2 regions of the Synechococcus sp. H55.8 genome follow, and region 1 is predicted to be linked to the other one. Evidence: predicted binding sites of a transcription regulator. Region 1 holds the regulator's gene; the other holds the start of a gene.
What was found. Region 1 encodes HrcA, which represses chaperone genes, less so after heat shock. Its sites were predicted from a motif close to TTAGCACTCNNNNNNNNNGAGTGCTAA; they were not measured.
Positions count from the first base shown of each region.

Region 2: the regulator HrcA is predicted to act here: its motif matches at 3,536-3,562, upstream of groES (co-chaperone GroES).

Region 1 is NZ_JANSJC010000005.1:89,922-99,122, forward strand. It holds gene NW862_RS03830 (ABC transporter ATP-binding protein) at 1-172, shown strand, start outside; gene NW862_RS03835 (ABC transporter permease) at 169-786, shown strand; gene NW862_RS03840 (sigma-70 family RNA polymerase sigma factor) at 844-2,226, shown strand; gene NW862_RS03845 (VanW family protein) at 2,235-2,873, shown strand; gene tilS (tRNA lysidine(34) synthetase TilS) at 3,125-4,150, opposite strand; gene hrcA (heat-inducible transcriptional repressor HrcA) at 4,190-5,317, opposite strand; gene NW862_RS03860 (urease subunit gamma) at 5,661-5,963, shown strand; gene NW862_RS03865 (urease subunit beta) at 6,063-6,422, shown strand; gene NW862_RS03870 (hypothetical protein) at 6,551-6,802, shown strand; gene NW862_RS03875 (endonuclease MutS2) at 6,944-9,201, opposite strand, start outside.
Region 2 is NZ_JANSJC010000003.1:30,560-39,760, forward strand. It holds gene NW862_RS02025 (SH3 domain-containing protein) at 1-254, shown strand, start outside; gene NW862_RS02030 (DUF429 domain-containing protein) at 297-1,082, opposite strand; gene groL (chaperonin GroEL) at 1,406-3,040, opposite strand; gene groES (co-chaperone GroES) at 3,139-3,450, opposite strand; gene NW862_RS02045 (PhzF family phenazine biosynthesis protein) at 3,699-4,511, shown strand; gene NW862_RS02050 (apocytochrome f) at 4,567-5,550, opposite strand; gene NW862_RS02055 (cytochrome b6-f complex iron-sulfur subunit) at 5,801-6,319, opposite strand; gene NW862_RS02060 (DUF3067 family protein) at 6,473-6,790, shown strand; gene NW862_RS02065 (hypothetical protein) at 6,794-8,140, opposite strand; gene NW862_RS02070 (tetratricopeptide repeat protein) at 8,373-8,885, opposite strand; gene NW862_RS02075 (phycobiliprotein lyase) at 8,902-9,201, opposite strand, start outside.

The sequences.
Region 1 (9,201 bases):
GATCCAGGAGGGGGCGGTGGTAAAGCCCCACGAAACCCTACGGCGGGCCTTGTCGCTGCTGCTGCGCACGGGGGCGGCGGCTCTCACGGTGTGGGAAGACGGGCGGGCTATCGGCATCGTTACCCTGGATCACATCCGCCATCTGGCCATGCTGGAGGGGGGATCCGCATGAGCTACCTTCTCCGCCATCCCGGCTTGGTGTGGCAGCTTACCCAAGAGCACCTAGCAATGGTGGCGACGGCCTTGGGGATTGCGCTGGTGCTGGCGCTGCCGTTGGCTTTGCTGGTTCACCACGTGCGCTGGCTAGCTCTACCGCTGATGGGGATCCTCAGCATCCTGTACACGGTGCCCAGCCTGGCTCTAATCATTTTGTTGATCCCTTGGTTCGGGCTCAATGCCCGCTCGGTGGTGGTGGCGATGGTGCTCTACTCGCAGGTGATCTTGGTGCGCCACCTGTACGTGGGTTTGCAATCAGTGGAGCCGGCTCTTCTGGAGGCAGCCAAGGGTCTGGGGATGAACCTCTGGCAGCGGTGGTGGCAGGTGCAGCTACCCCTGATGCTGCCGGTTGCCCTGGCCGGCTTGCGGCTGGCGGCAATTGTGGCCATTGCCATTGCCACGGTGGGGGCCAAGTTTGGGGCAGGGGGGCTGGGCACCCTGCTTTTTGAGGGCATTGCCCAGGCCGGTCGCTACGACAAAATCTGGGCTGGATCTCTAGCGGTGGGATCCCTGGCCTTGCTGGTGAACACGGCTCTGCTGGGGCTGGAGTGGGCGGCTCGCCGCGGCTGAGGGGATAGGCTTTCATCAGGTCTATCTTCGTTTCTGTGGGACGACGCTGGGTGTAGCATGGCTGAGCAACCAAGGACTCCGTCTCCCTGGCGCGAGCGGGTGAGGGATTGGCCATCCCGCAGCGATGTGGAGCTGATGGAAGCGCTCACAGCAGGGCATTCTGTTGCCCTGGCTGTACTCTACGATCGCTATGCCGGCTTGATCTGTGGGCTGGCCCTTAAGATCCTGGGCCATGCGGCCGAGGCGGAAGATCTGACTCAGGCGGTGTTTGTCGAACTGTGGCACAAGCCCGACTATGATCCGCGGCAGGGATCCGTGAGCAGTTTTTTGTGTGCGTTGACCCGTTCGCGAGCCATTGAGCGTCTGCGCTCCCAGGATAGCCATCAACGTTTTTTGAAACACTGGCAACCCCTGCTCGCCGCCGATGGCAGTGCTCCGATCCCTTTTGAGCAGCTCTCCCTCGAGGAGCGACGGCAAGCGGTGCAGGAGGCCCTCAGCCAACTGCCGGAAAGCCAACGGCAGGTTCTCGAGCTGCTCTACTACCAGGGGTTGAGCCAGGCGGACATTGCCCAACACTGGGGGATCCCGCTGGAGGCGGTTAAAGCCCGCACTCGCCAGGCCCTCTGCAAGTTGCGGGAATCGCTCTCCTTGGAGTTAAGTTCTGGGTCTGAAGCCGCCTCGCCCCCTTCATCAGAAGCACAGGAAGAACTGGCCGGCTATCTGCTGGGGGACTTGTCTCCTGAACAGGCAAGCGCCCTGGAGGCACGCCTAACCCAAGACCCGCGGTTGCTGGCAGAGTTGCAGGCCCTGCAAGAAACCCTGCATCTGCTGCCCTATGGGTTGCCAGGGGTGATTCCGCCGGCCAGCTTGCGGGGCAAGGTGATGGCAGAGGCGGGCATTGAGGAGGCGCTGACCCCTCTTCAGCCGGCACTGTCCTCTCTGGGGTTCGGTCGCCTCACGGCTGAGTGGCGCTGGGTAGGGGGCTTGGCGGCAGGGGCCTTGGCTTTGCTGGTTTTCGACAACTGGCGACTGCGGCAGGCGCTGCAACTGGCCCGGCTAGAATCGGTGCAGACATTGTCCCATCTCTTGCAACAGCCGGGATCCCGTCTGGTGAACTTGCAGGGAGAGGTGGGGTCGGCCAACCTGCTGTTGCGCCCAGGAGAGTGGCAGGAGGTGGTCTTGGCGGCAAGGGATCTGCCCCAACCGGCCCCTGGAGAGCGTTACCACCTCTGGCTCAAGCTGGACGACGGCGAGATCCTCCACTGCGGCACCTTTCAGGTGGATGCCCAGGGATCCGCACTTGTGGCCTTGCGCCCGCCACACCCGCTGCCAGAGGGCGCCCGCCCCCAAGAGGTGCTGGTTACGGCCCAAGCCGCTGCCGTCCCTCGCCAACCCCAGGGTGAGGTTCTCTTGAAAGCCAAGGTGTCTTGGGAAAAGTGAAAGGGAAGATGCGGGGATTGGCTTTGTCGGTGGGGTTGGCCCTGCTGGCTCTGTGGTGGACGGATCCCACCCCAACCACCCTGAGCCGATACACCACTTCCTTGCAGGAGCGCACTCCCTCGCAGCTCCACAACATTCGCCAGGCTGCCCAAAGCCTGGATGGGGTTTACATTCAGCCAAGGGCAGTTTTTTCTTTCAACCAGGTGGTAGGGCCGCGCACCCTCGAGCGGGGCTATCTGCCTGCGCCGGTATTCATGGTGGCCGAAACCCTGGATTCGGTTGGGGGCGGGATCTGTCAAGTCTCCTCCAGCCTATACAACGCTGCTCTGCTGGCGGGGCTGGAAGTGGTGGAAAGGCACCCCCATTACCGCCCCGTGGAGTCGGTGCCCCCCGGCCTGGATGCCACCGTTTGGTACGGCTTGGCCGACCTCAAGCTGCGCAACCCCTTCCCTTGGCCGGTGCGCCTGCACCTTCAGATCCGCGGCCAAAATCTCATCGTGTCGGTGCTGGGACGGGGATCCCGCCACGCCCTCCAGATCTCCCCCATCCGCGTGGAGCAGCAGCGGCTGGATCCCCAGCATTTGCAGGTGAGCGTCTATCGCGGCAACAAGCTCCTCTCCCAGGATCGCTATGTCCTGGATCCCTAGAAAGACCGTCTTAGCCCACCCCTCAGGAGCCCATCCCAGGCCACCTCAACAGCAGCACCGGGATCCTTGTAAAGCTTTATACCCAAAATTCAGCGACAGGGTCGGCGACAACCCTCAAACCCTGATTCTTCCGTTGACCCGGTCGATCCCTTGCTGGGCAAGGGTTTCAGGCCCCTCGGCGACAAAAAGTGAGGGGAAATTGCCGCCCAAAACGAGACCCTGTCGATCTGGGCCCCTGGATTGGGTAAGGGCTATAGTCGGGGAGAGTTGCTTCCTTTCGGGGAAGTGGAATTAATGGAAACAAAACAAATGTGATCCTCTTTCACTTCTAGCCAGCTCCCACCTGGATAGTCGGGGCTGCGGCTGCCGCGGCCTGCTTTTAAGAGCTGGATCCCGGCTTCCACCTGATCAAAGGTGGGGTGGTGGGGCAGCACCAGGGACAAAAATCGGAACATCACCTGTCGCTGCAGGGCTAAGGGGGCGGCCCGCAAGGGATCCCGTCGCAGCCCTGGCAAAGTGGGCTCATACACCTGCGCCCAGAGCTGATCTGCCTGGGCTACCACCAGCTCGTGTTCTGCTTGTAGCAGCGTGGCAGCTCGGTTCAGAGCCACTTCCAGTTGGGGGTTAAAGTGTTGCTTCAGGTAGGGCATCACCTCTAGGCGGAGGCGGTTGCGGCCATGGGCCAGATCTTGGTTGCTGCGATCCGGCCAGACCGGCAACTGGTGCTGCCGGCAAAATTGCTCGGTTTCCCAACGAAAAAGGCCCAGCAGGGGGCGCACCAACCGGGCAGAGGTGGGATCCCGCTCGTCCAGGCGGCGCTGCCAATCTAGGCTGCTCAGCCCGGCGGCTCCTGTCCCCCGCAGCAAATTCCACAACAACGTCTCTGCGCGATCGCTGGCCGTATGCCCCATCACCACGGCGCTGCACTCCCAAATGCGGGCCCATTTGTCCAACTGTTGGTAGCGCCAAGCCCTGGCCCCTGCCTCATCTCGGCGGATGGGATCCGCAGTTGCAACGGCATGGATTAGCCCCTGCTGCTGCAGCCATCGCTGCAAAAAGCGGGCACACTCCGTTTCGTCCGCCGACCAACGGTGATCACAATGCAGGACAAACAGCTTCCAGTCCCAGCGAGGCTGCAGATCCCGCAGGATCTGGAGCAGGCAAAAGGAATCTTGACCGCCGGAAAAAGCCACCAGCAAGCGCTCGCCGGGGTGAAGAAGCTGCCGCTGCCGGATGGCGTGTTGTACCCGCAGGTGAAAAGAAGAGAGCCTGGTCACAGCTTGCTATTGCTCGGGTGCAGCCCAGACCCTGCCCCCCTAAGCAAGAGCCCGAGTCAGGTGAGAGGCCACCGCCTGCACAGCCGCAATGCTGCGCTCGTAGGCCATTCGGGTCGGCCCCAGCAAGGTGACAGTACCCAGAGGAGCCGAGCGGCGGTGGTAAGTGGCAGCGATAACCGTACAGTGGTGCAAAGACTCCAGCGGGTTCTCGCTGCCGATGTAGATGATCACCGGGATATTGCGGTCGGGCTGTCCTGAATCGTTCCCCCTTGAGCCCCCATCGGTCAAATGGAGCCCAATCATTCCCTGGAGTTGCTCCGCCCCTTCCTCGATCAACTGCATCACCGCCTGCACCTGCCGGGCTTGGGAAAACTCCGGTTGACGCATCAGCTCTGTCATGCCGGCACTGAACACCTGCCCGAGAGATGGCCGCAGATAGCGTTGTACCACCGAGCGCAGCAGTTGCTGCAGCCAATGGCTGTAGGCGCGAAACTCTTCATCCAGCTTCAGCCAGCTCAAATCCTGCAACTCGGCAAAAGTCTTGCCCCGCAGCTTCAGGGTGAGGAAGTTGCTGAGCAATCGCAATTCATCTTCCAGATCCTCTTGGCAGTCGCTGGGCCACTCGGGTGGGCTGACCAAGGCCGAATGGGTTTGATAAGAATCGGTAACCACCAACACCATCACCCGCCCTGGCGCCACCGACACCAACTGCACGTGGTGAATGGCCACCACCGGCCCCTGGGGTGGGGTGATCAGAGCAATGCAGCCGCTCAGATGGGCCAAAAGCTGGGCCACCCTCTGGAGAAGACTGTCCAGGTCGTCGCCCAGCTCGCGGCCAAGCTGATCCAGCAACTGCTGCAGAGCAGGATGGGGATCCGGCTGAGGAGCATCGCAGGGGATCCCATCCATGTTGGCAGAGGTCAACAGATCGTTTACATAGACCCGATAGCCAAAGTCGGAAGGAACCCGCCCGGCGGAGGTGTGGGGCTGAAACAGTAACCCAACCTGCTCAAGGGTGGCCAAGTCGTTACGAATGGTGGCCGTGCTCACCCCAAAGTTATAGGACTGAGCCAAGGTTTTGGAACCGACAGGTTCAGCCGTCGCAATGTAGCTGCGCACCGTCGCCCAGAGAATCTTGCGCTGTCTGGGAGTCAGTTCGAGTTTCATAGCTCATCAAAAGAACCTAGTCAATCCATATCAAAGGAAACTGCTAAACAAAGCCGGTAAATTGCTCCAAGATAAATCAACTCAGGGCCGAGATACAAATCTAAACAAACCTTGACGACTACTACACCTATTTATCTATTGTTACTCTTTCAGGAGAGGCTGCCCAGGAAGGAAGATGCAACATCGGGTACCGAGACCGTCAGTGCTGGAGAAGGGCGGGTGGTTCCTCATACAACTTGGGAGCCTCTTGTTGGCCCAGAGGTGGTACAAGTTAAATCAACTCTAGGCTAACGTGGCGCCCTGCCGTCTCTTCTGTATCGTTTTGTATCTTTGAGGTGACCTCATGTACCTGTCTCCCCAGGAGAAAGACAAGTTGTTGATCTACCTGGCGGCCCAGTTGGCTCGGGATCGGCGGCAGCGAGGCCTCAAACTCAACTACCCCGAGGCGGTGGCCTACCTGAGCGCAGCCGTTTTGGAGGGGGCACGGGAAGGGAAAACGGTTGCCCAGTTGATGAGCGAGGGGCTGACCTGGCTGAGCCGAGAGGACGTGATGCCTGGGATCCCGGAGATGATCCCGGAAATTCAAGTGGAGGCCACCTTCCCCGACGGAACCAAGCTGGTGACCCTGCACCACCCCATTCGCTAGCTGCTTTCTAAGGATCCCCCAACGACTCACAGACTTCAGGAGGTTGCCACCATGGCTCGCCAACCCAAAACCCCGCCTGCTGCGGACCCTGCACCGGTTCTGATCCCGGGGGAGCTGCTGCTGGCAGAGGATCCCATCCAAGCCAATGTCGGACGGGCCAGCGTGACCCTGGAGGTGACCAACCGAGGGGATCGGCCCATTCAGGTGGGATCCCATTTTCACTTTTTCGAGGTGAACCGGGCTCTGGTGTTCGATCGCGCCGCCAGCTTTGGCATGCGCCTCAACATTCCTTCCGGCCAAGCGGTGCGCTTTGAGCCGGGGCAAACCCATCGGGTGACGCTGGTGGCTTTGGGAGGCAAGGGGCTGGTGCACGGCTTCAATCGGCTCACAGAAGGTACGGTAAGCTCTGCTGCCCAAAAGCGGCTGGCTCTGGCGCGGTTGCAGGCGTGGCTGGGCTAGGCCTGGACATAACGCCCCCCGAAGTATGCAGCTTTGGGCATCTGGGCTGAGGCTTGGCCATATCCCCACCTCGCCTCAGATCCAGGAGAGTAGGGCTATCCAATTCTTCCGTTTCTAGGAGCCGGCCAATGTCGGAGCGCGAGACCGTCTGGTGGATGTGGGTGCAAGGCTTGGGGCTCAATCTTTCGGGGTTGGCGCTGCTGGCTGCAGCAGGCGCTGCCTTTGGCCCTCTCAGTTGGACAAGTATGACGGTGGCGGTGATGTTGAAGCTCATCGGGGATAGCCAACTGCTGCGGGGCTACTGGCTTTGGCAAAGCCGGCGGCAACAGGTGGGATCCCAGCCCGTCGGCTCGGCAGCAGCGCTCCAAAGTCAAGTTTGAACGGTTACCAAACAGCCTGGTCGTGGATCTTCAGCTCCCCTCTCCCCCTGAGGGAGAGGGGGCGGGGAGCGCTTGGGCCGGCGGCAAAGTGTCTTAACCTTGTTGGAAACGACCGTAAGTGAGTTTGAAACAGCCCAACCCTCACCGCAAGTGGGCCACGGTCGCGCCGGTGCCGCCGTCTTGGGGATCCGCTGGGGCAAACCTCTGGACGCGGGGGTGATTTTGTAAGTAAGCTTGTACGCCGGCCCGCAAGCGCCCGGTGCCGTGGCCGTGGATGATCCAGACAGGGCCGGGGGGAGCTTGGGCAAAGTGCTGTTCCAGAATGGCCTCGGCATCGGCCACGGTTTTCCCCCGCAGATCGAGGGTGTTCTGGCTGGTGCGCAGGTTGAGGGGAGCGGTGGCTGCTGGGGCGGGAGGTGGGGCCTTGGGGCGTTGGCGCTGCTGGGCCTGCTGCTCGTCAATGGGATCCAACTGCTCCCGCGGCACCGTGAATTTGAGGATGCCGCTGCGCACCACATACACATCCCCTGTGACGGCGATCACCTCTCCCGTCTGCCCCAGGCCTCTCAGCCGCACCCGATCCCCCACCTCTGGCACAAACTCCCTATCCGCAGGCGGCGGCGAGGGAGAGTAGCGCTGCTGGATTTGCGCCAGCTCGGCCGTGATGCGCTGGGGATCCTCTCCCTGCTGCAATTTGCGGATGGCGGCGGCCACTTCCTGACGGGCGGCAGCCAACAGGGCTTGCAGACCTTGGTTTTGCTTGTGCTCCAGTTGGGCTTCCCGCTCGGCCATTTGGCGGCTGCGCTGCTGCATTTGCTGATATAAGCTCTCCAGCTCTCGATGCAGGGCTCCCACCTGGGCTGCCCGCGCTTCCAATTGGGCCCGCTGCGCTTCCAGCCCGGCAATCACCTGATCCACCTGGCTTTCTCCCTGCAGGTGCTGCTGGGCCCGTTGCAGGATCTCGGGATCCAGGTGCAGCCGTCGGGCGATGGCCAAGGCATTGGAGCGACCGGGGATCCCCCACAACAGGCGATAGGTGGGGGCCAGGGTGGTCTCGTCAAACTCCACCGAAGCATTTTCAAAGCCGGGATGTTGGTACTTCAGGGCCTTCAGCTCGCCGTAGTGGGTGGTGGCCAAGGTGAGCAACGCCTTTTCCGAGAGATACTCCAACAGCCCAGCCGCCAGGGCGGCGCCTTCTGTGGGATCCGTGCCCGCCCCCACCTCATCCAGCAGGACAAGGGCCGGCGCCGGGTCGGACTGCAGAACCCGCACCATGCGGCTGATGCGGTGGATGTGCCCCGAAAAGGTGGAGAGATTTTGTTGCAGGGATTGCTCGTCGCCGATGTCGGCATAAACGCCATCGAACCAGGGCAGTTGGGGCGGATCCTGAGCCGGCAGGAAGATCCCCGCCTTGGCCATCAGCGCCAACAGCCCCAAGGTTTTCAAGGCAACGGTTTTGCCGCCGGTGTTGGGGCCGGTGATAACCACGACACGAATGGACTCCGAGAGGGTGAAGTCGATGGGGATCACCTCCGCGCCCTGGCCTTCTGCGCGGCACTGCCACAACAGCAGAGGGTGGCGGGCCTGCCGCAGGCGCAGTCCTGCCGAGACAAACTGGGGGCGATGGCCGTCCAGCCAGAGACTGTAGCGGCCACGGGCCAAGGCCACATCCAGCCCCACCATCACCGCCTGCAGATGCTCCAAATCCTCGGCAACAGATCCCACCTGGGCCGAGAGGGCGGCCAAGATCCGCTCTTCCTCTGCCTGAATCTGAGCTTGGGTTTCCCGCAAGCGGTTGCCCAGTTCCACCACCGCATAGGGCTCCACATAGAGGGTGGCCCCGCTGGCAGAGCTGTCGTGCACAATGCCGCGGATGAGATCCCGCTGGGCGGCCTTCACCATCAGCACAAACCGCCCCTGCCGCTGGCCGATCAGGGTATCCTGTAGCGCCTGGGGGTACTGGCTCATCAACTGTTGCAGGCGCTCTTGGATCTGGCTGCGTTGCTGCCGTTGCTGCCGGCGCAGATCGGCAAGGACGGGGCTGGCACTGTCCCGCACCTCCCCCTGCTCCTCCAGACAGCGAAAGATCTCCTGCTCCAGTTCCGGGTAGGTGCGTAGGTCACTCACCCAAGCCTGCAGGCGGGGCAGACAGTCCTGGTCATCGATCAAACGGCGGATGCGGCGGGCGGATCCTAGAGTTGTAGCAACCTGCACCAGCTCTTCCCCGCTCAGGATCCCTCCCCGTTCGGCTCGTTCCAAGGCCGGCAGCAAGTTGTGGATCCCTGCCATGGAAACTCCGCCCGCCTGCGAGCGATCGAGGCGGATCGCCTCTTCAGTCTGCTCAAGATAGGCTTCGCTGTCGGCGCGACTCTGCCAGGGATCCAGCTCCAAGCAGGCGC
Region 2 (9,201 bases), on a different contig from region 1:
CCGGCCCTCTGGCCGAGTGGCAAGGAGTCCAACAGGTGCGGGTGATCTCCAACGATGGCATCAACATCCGCCAGCAGCCCAGCCTGAGGGGAGCCATTGTCGGGACAGCCCCCCGCCAAGCTCTGCTGCGGGTGGTAGAAGTGCAAGCCGGCGAAGGACAGGTGCCCGTCTGGTTGCGCGTCGAGCGAGATGGGGCTCCGGGGGGATGGGTCGCTGCCCAATCCGGCTCAACCCGTTTGGTGGAACGGCCCTGAGCTGTCGGCTTTTGCTCTCTTGTTCAGGGGTTCGGCGGCCTATCAGCCCTTTGAGATGGGCAGGGGCGTGAAGATGTGTCCTTCTTGCAGGCTGCCGAAGCTGTGGCAGCGCTCGGATCCCCAGCGAAAGCCGTAGAGGGCGATGTAGGCGCACATCAGGGCATCGATTTGGTCTTCGTAGTTTTTGAGTTGGCGGCCCCTAAGGGATCCCACCTCCACCTGGAGCAGGGTTTCGTGGCCGCGCAGGGCAGGGTCGGCGTTGGTCAGGGAGCGCAGGTGCTGCCGGTAAAGTTGCCAAGCTTGTTCCCGTTCCGGCCAACTGCGTCGAGGGCGGGCCTTGTATTTCAGGGTGCGGCGGAGGCCGAAGAGGCTCACCATGGCGCTGTGGGGGAAGACTTCGGTGATCTGGCGGGCCAAGGATCCCCGCTCGATGCTGGCCTGCTCCCGAAAGCCATGGCGGGAGAGGGCTTGCACCAGGGCTTCCCCTCGCACTTGGCCGTTTTTTTCTAAGAGCCGGCGGTTGGCGGGGTGGGCGCCGGCGGCGTAGGCGCGAAACAGCTGGTTCAGCTCGGCTTCGGCCCGCCGCTGGCCGCTGAGGTTGGGGACGCGCAAGGGGGCGTCCACCGCCACCAGGCAGGGATCCCCTCCGGCTTGGGCTTGGATGTAGTCCACAATTTCCGGGTCGGTTTGCAGGATGCGACTGTCCAGCAGGCGGCCCGTCAGGTTCTGGACTTTGGCATCCCCCATTTCGACCTGCAACGTCGCCACCCCAGAGGGGTTGCGGTTTGACCAGGCCAGGTCTAGGCCAATACAGATTAACCGAGCCATACCGCTTTCCCCTTTTCCACACGCTCGATCGAGGATTCCCTCACCCCCAGCCCCTCTCCCTCAGGGAGGATCCCTCACCCCCAGCCCCTCTCCCTCAGGGAGAGGGGAGTAGGGTTCCCTCGCTGTTCGACTGCCAGTAGCGCCCTCGCACGGCCTCTATCCAATTTGGAACCGTCCTCTAACATCCACCTCAAAACCTAAGAAGGGATCCCGCTAAGGGGGATCCCGAAAGATCTATCCTATTCAGGGCAGTGGACTACGAACCGGCGAGGCAGTAGGTTTTCTGATGAGTGGAGAAACCTCACCCTGCCCTCGCCAGAGGATTAGTAGTCGTAGTCACCCATGCCGCTGCCGCTGCTGGCCGGCGTGTTGGTTTTGGGCTCGGGCTTGTCCACCACGATCGCTTCGGTGGTGAGCACCATGCTGGCAATCGAGGCAGCGTTTTGCAGAGCAGAACGGGTCACTTTGGCCGGGTCAACGATACCCGCTTCAAACATGTCCACATAGGCGTCGTTCTGGGCATCGTAACCCACCGTGAAGGGTTTCTCTTTCACCCGCTCCAGCACGATCGAGCCGTTCTGACCAGCATTCTCGGCAATGCGGCGCAGCGGAGCGCCCAGCGCGCGGGCAACCAGGTTGGCCCCCACCAGCTCATCGCCGGACAGGTTGGCCTGCGCCCACTCGGTGACCACCGGCATCAGGTGCGCCAGGGTAGTGCCGCCGCCCGGGACGATCCCTTCTTCCACCGCCGCTTTGGTGGCGTTGATGGCGTCCTCCAGGCGCAGCTTGCGATCCTTCATCTCGGTTTCGGTGGCCGCGCCCACTTTGATCACCGCCACACCGCCGGAGAGCTTGGCCAGGCGCTCCTGCAGTTTTTCTTTGTCGTAGGTGGAATCGGTTTCTTCAATTTGGCGACGGATTTGCTCGCAGCGGGCTTTGACGGCCGCTTCGTTGCCTTCCGCCACGATGGTGGTGTGGTCTTTGGTTACCGTGACGCGACGGGCCGAGCCGAAGGAGTCGAGACGGGCGTTCTCCAGCTTCAGGCCGCGTTCTTCGCTGATGACCTCACCGCCGGTGAGGATGGCGATGTCTTCCAGCATGGCCTTGCGGCGATCCCCAAAGCCAGGCGCTTTCACCGCTACCACGCTCAGCACGCCCCGCAGCTTGTTTACCACCAGGGTGGCCAGGGCTTCTTTCTCGATGTCTTCGGCGATGATCAGCAGCGGACGACCGGCGCGGGCCACTTGCTCCAGAACCGGCACCAGGTCTTGCACCAGGGTGATTTTCTTATCGGTAATCAGGATGTAGGGGTTTTCCAGAACCGCCTCCATCCGCTCCGTGTCGGTGACGAAGTAGGGAGAGATGTAGCCTTTGTCAAAGCGCATCCCCTCCGTCACTTCCAGCTCGGTGGTCATGGACTTGCCTTCTTCCAGGGAGATCACCCCTTCGCGGCCCACTTTGTCCATGGCCTCGGCAATCATGCGGCCCACTTCCTCATCGTTGCCGGCGGAAATGGACGCTACTTGGGCAATGGCTTTGGAGTCTTCCACTGGGCGGGCATGTTCGGCAATTTTGTCCACCAGGAACTTCACCGCCTTGTCAATGCCGCGCTTGAGGGCAATCGGGTTGGCGCCGGCGGCTACGTTTTTCAGCCCTTCTTTAACCATGGCATGGGCCAAGACGGTGGCGGTGGTGGTGCCGTCACCAGCCGTGTCGTTGGTCTTGGAAGCCGCCTGACGGATCAGGGAGACGCCGGTGTTTTCAATGTGGTCTTCCAGCTCGATTTCTTTGGCGATGGTTACCCCATCGTTGATGATTTGGGGCGCGCCAAATTTTTTCTCCAGTACAACGTTGCGCCCTTTGGGGCCAAGAGTAACGGCTACTGCTTCTGCCAATACATCCATGCCGTGCTCAAGGGCGCGACGAGCGTCTTCGCTGAAAATGATCGATTTGGCCATAGTTAACCTCTGACGTACAAACGCCGGTAAGGGTGAAACAAAGACTCAACGGCTCGACTGCTGAATTGCAGTTGAGTTGCTACCGAAGCACTGATGAATTACTGAACAATGGCGAGAATGTCCCGCTCGGCCAGCAGCACATATTCATCGCTGCCCAGCTTCACTTCTGTGCCGGCGTACTTGGAGTAGAGCACTTTATCGCCGGCCTTCAGTTCCATCGGGATCAACTTGCCCTCGTCATTGCGCTTGCCGGGGCCGACAGCGACCACCTCCCCCACTTGGGGTTTTTCTTTGGCAGTGTCGGGCAAAAAGATGCCGCCTGCGGTTTTCTCGTCCTGCTGGGCAATTTTGACCAGCACGCGGTCGCCCAGCGGCTTCAGGGTAGAGACGTTCAGAGCTACTGCAGCCATGACAATTTTCCTCCGTGATCCGAAAGCACGAAGCTGAAGGGTTTAACTTATGAGTCGAGACCTTAAGCTTGTGCAAATCGAGGTTTTAGCACTCTCGACTTACGAGTGCTAGTTTATCAGCCAACTTTCTGGCCTGACAATAGCCCCTGTGGGCGGGATCCCGCTTTTGGGCAGGTACGGTTGGGTACGGATCTCTCTACTTCTGGGCCTGTTGTGGGATCATGGCCTGAGGGGGGTGGAGCAAGCAGGTGCGGATCCCGTTTTTTCAAGTAGATGCCTTTACGGCGGTGCCTTTTGGGGGCAACCCGGCGGCGGTGTGTTTGCTGCCCCAGGAGCTGCCGGCAGCTTTGATGCAAGCGATTGCGGCGGAGAACAATTTGTCGGAGACGGCTTTTTTGCTGCCCCAGGGATCCCTGGGCGCTGTTCCCCACTATGGGCTGCGCTGGTTTACTCCGACGACGGAAGTGGATCTCTGTGGCCATGCCACCTTGGCCGGTGCCTATGTGCTCTTGACCGGGGTGCACCCGGAAGCTCAGGAGGTGGCCTTTTCCACCCGCAGTGGCCGGTTGTCGGTGCGGCGGCAGGGGGAGCGGCTGGCGATGGATTTTCCCGCCCAGGCTCCCCAGCCCTGGCCGGAAGCGCAAGAGCAGGTGGCAGCGGCTTTGGGGATCCCACCTGTAGATCTGTGCCGCGGAGGCATGGGTATGGCGGTGCTGGCTTCGGCCCAGCAGGTGCAGCAGGTGCAGCCGGATTGGGCCCAGGTTCAGGCGCTCCCCGTTTCCGGCTTGATCGTCACCGCCTCTGGGGAGGATCTGAAGGATGGGCCGGATTTCGTCTGCCGCGTTTTCGCCCCCCAGTTGGGGATCGTGGAGGATCCGGTGACGGGATCTGCCCAGTGTCTTTTGATGCCCTATTGGTCGAGGCGCCTGGGCCGGGCTGAGCTCAAAGCCCGCCAGCTCTCGACGCGGGGAGGCGAGCTGTGGTGCCGCGATCTCGGCCCTCGTGTGGAGATTGCCGGCCAAGCGGTGTTGGTGATTGTGGGAGAGCTGCGGATCCCCTAGAAAAAAGCACCCCGGCTGGTTCCGGGGTGGTGGAAAAAGTATGGGAACGGTTGGGCTAGCCCAAAAGTTCTGCCGCCTGAATGAGTTCCACTTGCTTTTTCTTGAGCACCAGCAGGAGCTGGGTGATGGCCACCGCTGCCAGGAAGGCCACCAGCCATTTCACCCGATCCGGGCTTTGCAACACCAGATCCCGCTCTGCTTGGCCAAAGCCGCCCACGTTGGGGTTGTTGGTGACCGGATCCCCCTCTTGGACGCTGTCGCCCACGTTAACCACCAACTCCGGCCCCGGCGGCACTACCAAGTTTTGGATCCCGTTTTCGGTCTCGAAACTGAGCACCCGCGTGCCCGGCAACTCGTATTCGGGCGGCACTAGGGCGGCCAGCTCAGCTGGCAGGTCGCTGAGATCCGACTCGACGGTGGCAATGCTGGCCAGGCGACCGGTGGCGGGAGCGCGGAAGACGTTGTTGTTGCTGAGGCTGCCGTCGGGGTTGATCTGGCCACGACCGCGGTTGGCGCCGACATAGACCCGATATTTCATGAAGGCCACCGAGGGATCCTCTTTCGGGTCAGGCGCTACCACCGGGAAGACGATTTCCTGGTGTTGCTCGCCGGGCAAAGGGCCCACCAGAAGGATGTTGGGCTTCTCGTCGCTGTAGGGGGTGATGTAGGTCTCGGCGGTTTCCTGCCGCTGTTCCTCGGTCATCTCCTCTTCGGTAGCCAAACGGAAGCCCTCCGGCAACACCACCACAGCACCCACATTCAGCCCGCCTTTGCTGCCATCCCCCAGCACCTGCTGTTTGCTCAGGTCATAAGGGATCCCGACCTTGATGGTGAACACCTGGCCAGGGGTAACCGCCTGCGGCACTTCGGCACGGGCGGGCATGGCGTTCAGGTGGCAGTTGGCGCAGACAATTTTTCCGGTGGCCTCGCGGGGGTTGTCGTAGGCCATCTGGGCGTAATAAGGGTAGGCTGCCGCCGGACGGGATCCCATCCCCAGCAACAGCAGCAGCGCACACACGGCTAAGCAAATTCGCTTCATAAGTCCAGCTCAGAATGGATTGCAATCACAGTTTTGGAACACAATTGGGGAAGAGCGATCTCGATCATTCGCCCCACCTCGCTCGGCAGAAGCTGACCTAACCACAAGCGGCTCACCTCGCCATCGGGATCCTGACTCACCGTTTTAAAAGGACTCCATCCCGCTGGCACGACCGGGAATTCAGTTAACCTCAGTTAACAGTTGAACCCAATTGCCGCCGTAGAGCTGTCGGGATCCCTTGCTCCTTCAGCTAGGCCTCGCGGAAATCGGGGCCTTGCCAGGGGCTGAAGCGAACGTTGTCGCCATCCACTGTGGCGCTCACCAGCTCCAGCGAGCGGGGAGCCGGCCCCCGGATCACCTTGCCGTTGGCCGCGTACTGGGATCCGTGGCAAGGGCACTTAAACAAGTTTTCTCCCACATTCCAGGGCACCACACAGCCGAGGTGGGTGCAAACAGCATTGAGGCCGTAATTGGCCACCGCCCCGTTGTCGATCACGATATAGGTGGGATCCCCCTTTAAGCCTTGGGCCAGCACCCGATCCGTGGCGGCATGGGTGGCCAACAGTTCACTGACGCTGATGGGCTTGCCGAGGGCGTCCTGAGCGATGAGGCCCTCACCCCCTCCCCCGGACGAGGGCGGAATAAAATACTTCACCACTGGGTAGAGGGCGCCCACCACCACCACTCCCACCGAGCCACTGAGCAGGGCATTCAGAAAAACCCGCCGGCTCATGGGGGGGGCTTCAAAGTTGCTAACCGCTTCCGTCATAATGGCAAATGCAGACCTGAGAAGTTTTAACGTTCGTTGACAAGCGACACCATCCTAACCGACCCCTTTGGCCAATATCGTTAAGAAATGCAACGGTGAACCCAAGGCCTTCAGCCTACCCGGCAACATTGAAGCCAGTCTCAAGCCAGTGCGATGACGGGATCCGACTTTCAAGCTTTGCTGCAAGACAAGTGGGGCTGCTCCTACGACGTGCAGTTGCGGCGTATCCAGCAAAAGGTGGTGTTGCTGGTGATGTGGCGCTACCTGGAGCAGCCCTCTTTTCCCTTGAGCGAGGCCGAGTACCTGGCCCACTTGGAGAAGGTGATGGCCCATTTACAGGCTTGGGGGGTGTGGGAAACCGTGCGCCGCGAAATCGAAGCCACCCGTCAGAGGCCTCGCATGGGCAAAGCGGTGGCCATTCCTCTGGATTTGCAAAAGGTGGGGGAGCGGGCCTCCGAGTGGTTGCTGTAAGTCCTAGAGGGGACGCTGCTTGCGCACTGGTTCGGTTTCGGGGCGATCCTCCTGAGCTTCTGATTCCAGTTCCAGCAGCGTGCGGAATGCCGGCTCGTCCAGACGGTAGTCCCGCTGCTCGATCAGATCTCGGTCGGTCGAGTAAATGGTGTCGGACTCGGACACAACTTCCTGACGGCGGAAGCGGCGGGCAAAGTTGAGTTTGCGCAGCAGCGCCTCTGTGGGACGCTTCAGTTGCTCTCGCCAAAGCTGCCGGATGCGATTGCGCCGCTCCACCCCTTGATTGCGAATTTGCAAGGCCAGCCAGCGAACGGCAGGCACGGCCAAAAACAGCGTGCCGTAGAGGAAGAGGAATCCAATCAGCGGGTAGATAAACGCCAAAAAGGCGTTGCTGCCGGCGGCGGCGGCCACCTCTTCCCGCGCTCCGTAGAGAATGGCGGCCAGAAAGAAATTGAGCACCCCCAATCCCCCCGCCAGGGTCAGTTGACCAGGTGTAGCCCGGCTAAACACCCAGGGTTTCTCTTGCAACACTTCAGGGATCCCCTTGGGCTGGCGCTCTGAGGCGGCCACCTGCAGCTCCGGGAAGCGGTAGACGATATCCCCGTCGTCGCTCACCTCCGGCTGACCGTCGAACTTGAGCAAAATCGGCAGCATGTAGTCTTCATACTCCAGGGCCGGGGATCCCGGCTCCACATCCAGATAGGGCAACACCTGCTCTGCTGTGATCACCCCTCCATTGGCGCGAATCAGTTGGCCGATGAGGGCATAGCGCTCCTCCTCTAGGTTGGCATTGGGATCCCCATCCCCAAACAGGAAGCTGTACACCGCCTCCAAAAAGTTCATCTCTGCTTGTTCCTGGCGGGGGCGCGCCCGACCGGAATAGTCCCTGTAGTAGTAGGGATAGGGATCCCAGAAGGGGTTGCCAACCCAAAGGTTGGGAAAGTAGTAAAACCCTATCCCCCGCGACCGGCTGCGATTGTCCTCCTCGCGGCTACTGGCCATCTGCAGAGCAATCAAGGCCAAAACGATCAAAACAATCGACACCACCAGCAGGATGCCAAAGGAGATGCGCAGCCCATAGAGAAAGCCCCCCCACAGCTTGCGACGCAGGGCGGCAAGCCGATCCTGCTGCTCTTTGCGCTTGAGAATGCTGCGAAAATCAGGCGGGAAAACGTAGGCGATCTCCCCCTGCCGGGAAACTTGCAGATGCCCCTCCGCCTTTTGGGCCAAATTCAGCAGCTCTTGTTTGGCCTCGTGTAAAGATAGGCCCGTGCTGGAGGCAATATCTCCCAGAGTGACCCGCAGGCCCAACTGTTCTACTGCGTCCATCACCAATGTTTGGGTAGCCACTCTTAACCTCCGCTTTTCGCCGAGACGCGCCGGGGAGCCTATCGGAACCCTTGACCCCGATCCGCTCCCGCATCGATCTATTTCCAGTATCTCCCCTCAACTCCGCGGCGGCGAGGGTCGTTGTTCCTCCCGCCAGCTTTTAACTGGGATCCCCATGAGGTGCCCTGCTGTTTTCTCCACAGCTTGCCGACCTGCCGCAACCTAAGCTTGGGGGAGTCTTATGTACCCCCATCTAGGGCAGCCAGGCCATCACGGCCAGCAGGGCAGAGAGGATCCCGATTAACGCCCAGGTGAGCGGCTTTGTATCCAACGGGGGAGCGGCTTCGCGAGGATCAAGGGAATCGCCAGATTTGGGGGAAGAGCCCTTGCGCTGAGATTGCCCATAGTCCAAGCGGTACGCCGGGGGGTCAGCTTCCTCGAGCCGGCTGAGATCGGGAATTTCGCTCAACCACTCCGCCGGACGCCGCAGACGGGGAGCTTGCCAGATGCCCAAAACATAGCGAGCCTGCTGGGCAACTTCTGGATCCGGGTTGCGCAGCAGGGTTTGGGCCAACCGGATGGCCTCCTGCGTTTCGCCAAGGGCTTCTTGGGCCAGGGCCTGCCAGAGCCGTAGCTTGCCCGACTGTGGGTAGCGGCTTTGGGCCTGCTTTATCTGTTCCAGCGCCTGCCGATAGTCTCCTCGCTCGAACTTCGACTGGATCAGGGCCAGGTGCTGGGTCAATCCCAGGTTTTCGGGAAGGGCCATCTTCGGGCTCCGCAGGCTAGGTCAGCTTCTGTTCTACTCCAAACCCCACCAGCAACAGCTCCTGCAAAGGCTGACCTTGAGGGGGGCGTCGGTAGGTGAGGATCTGCCGCAGGCGCAGACGAGGATTGAGTAGGGTGATGGTATCTACGGCAACCACGCGCGTGTAGGTGGTGGTCATCACCAGTTGCAGGGATCCAGGATCGAACCGGAAAACCGCCACCATCGGGCGATCTTCCTCATAGGCCCGATCCCGCAGATAGTCTCCCTCCAGACCCAGGGAGGTTTCTTGCCGAGGGACAAACAGCATGTTCAGCTC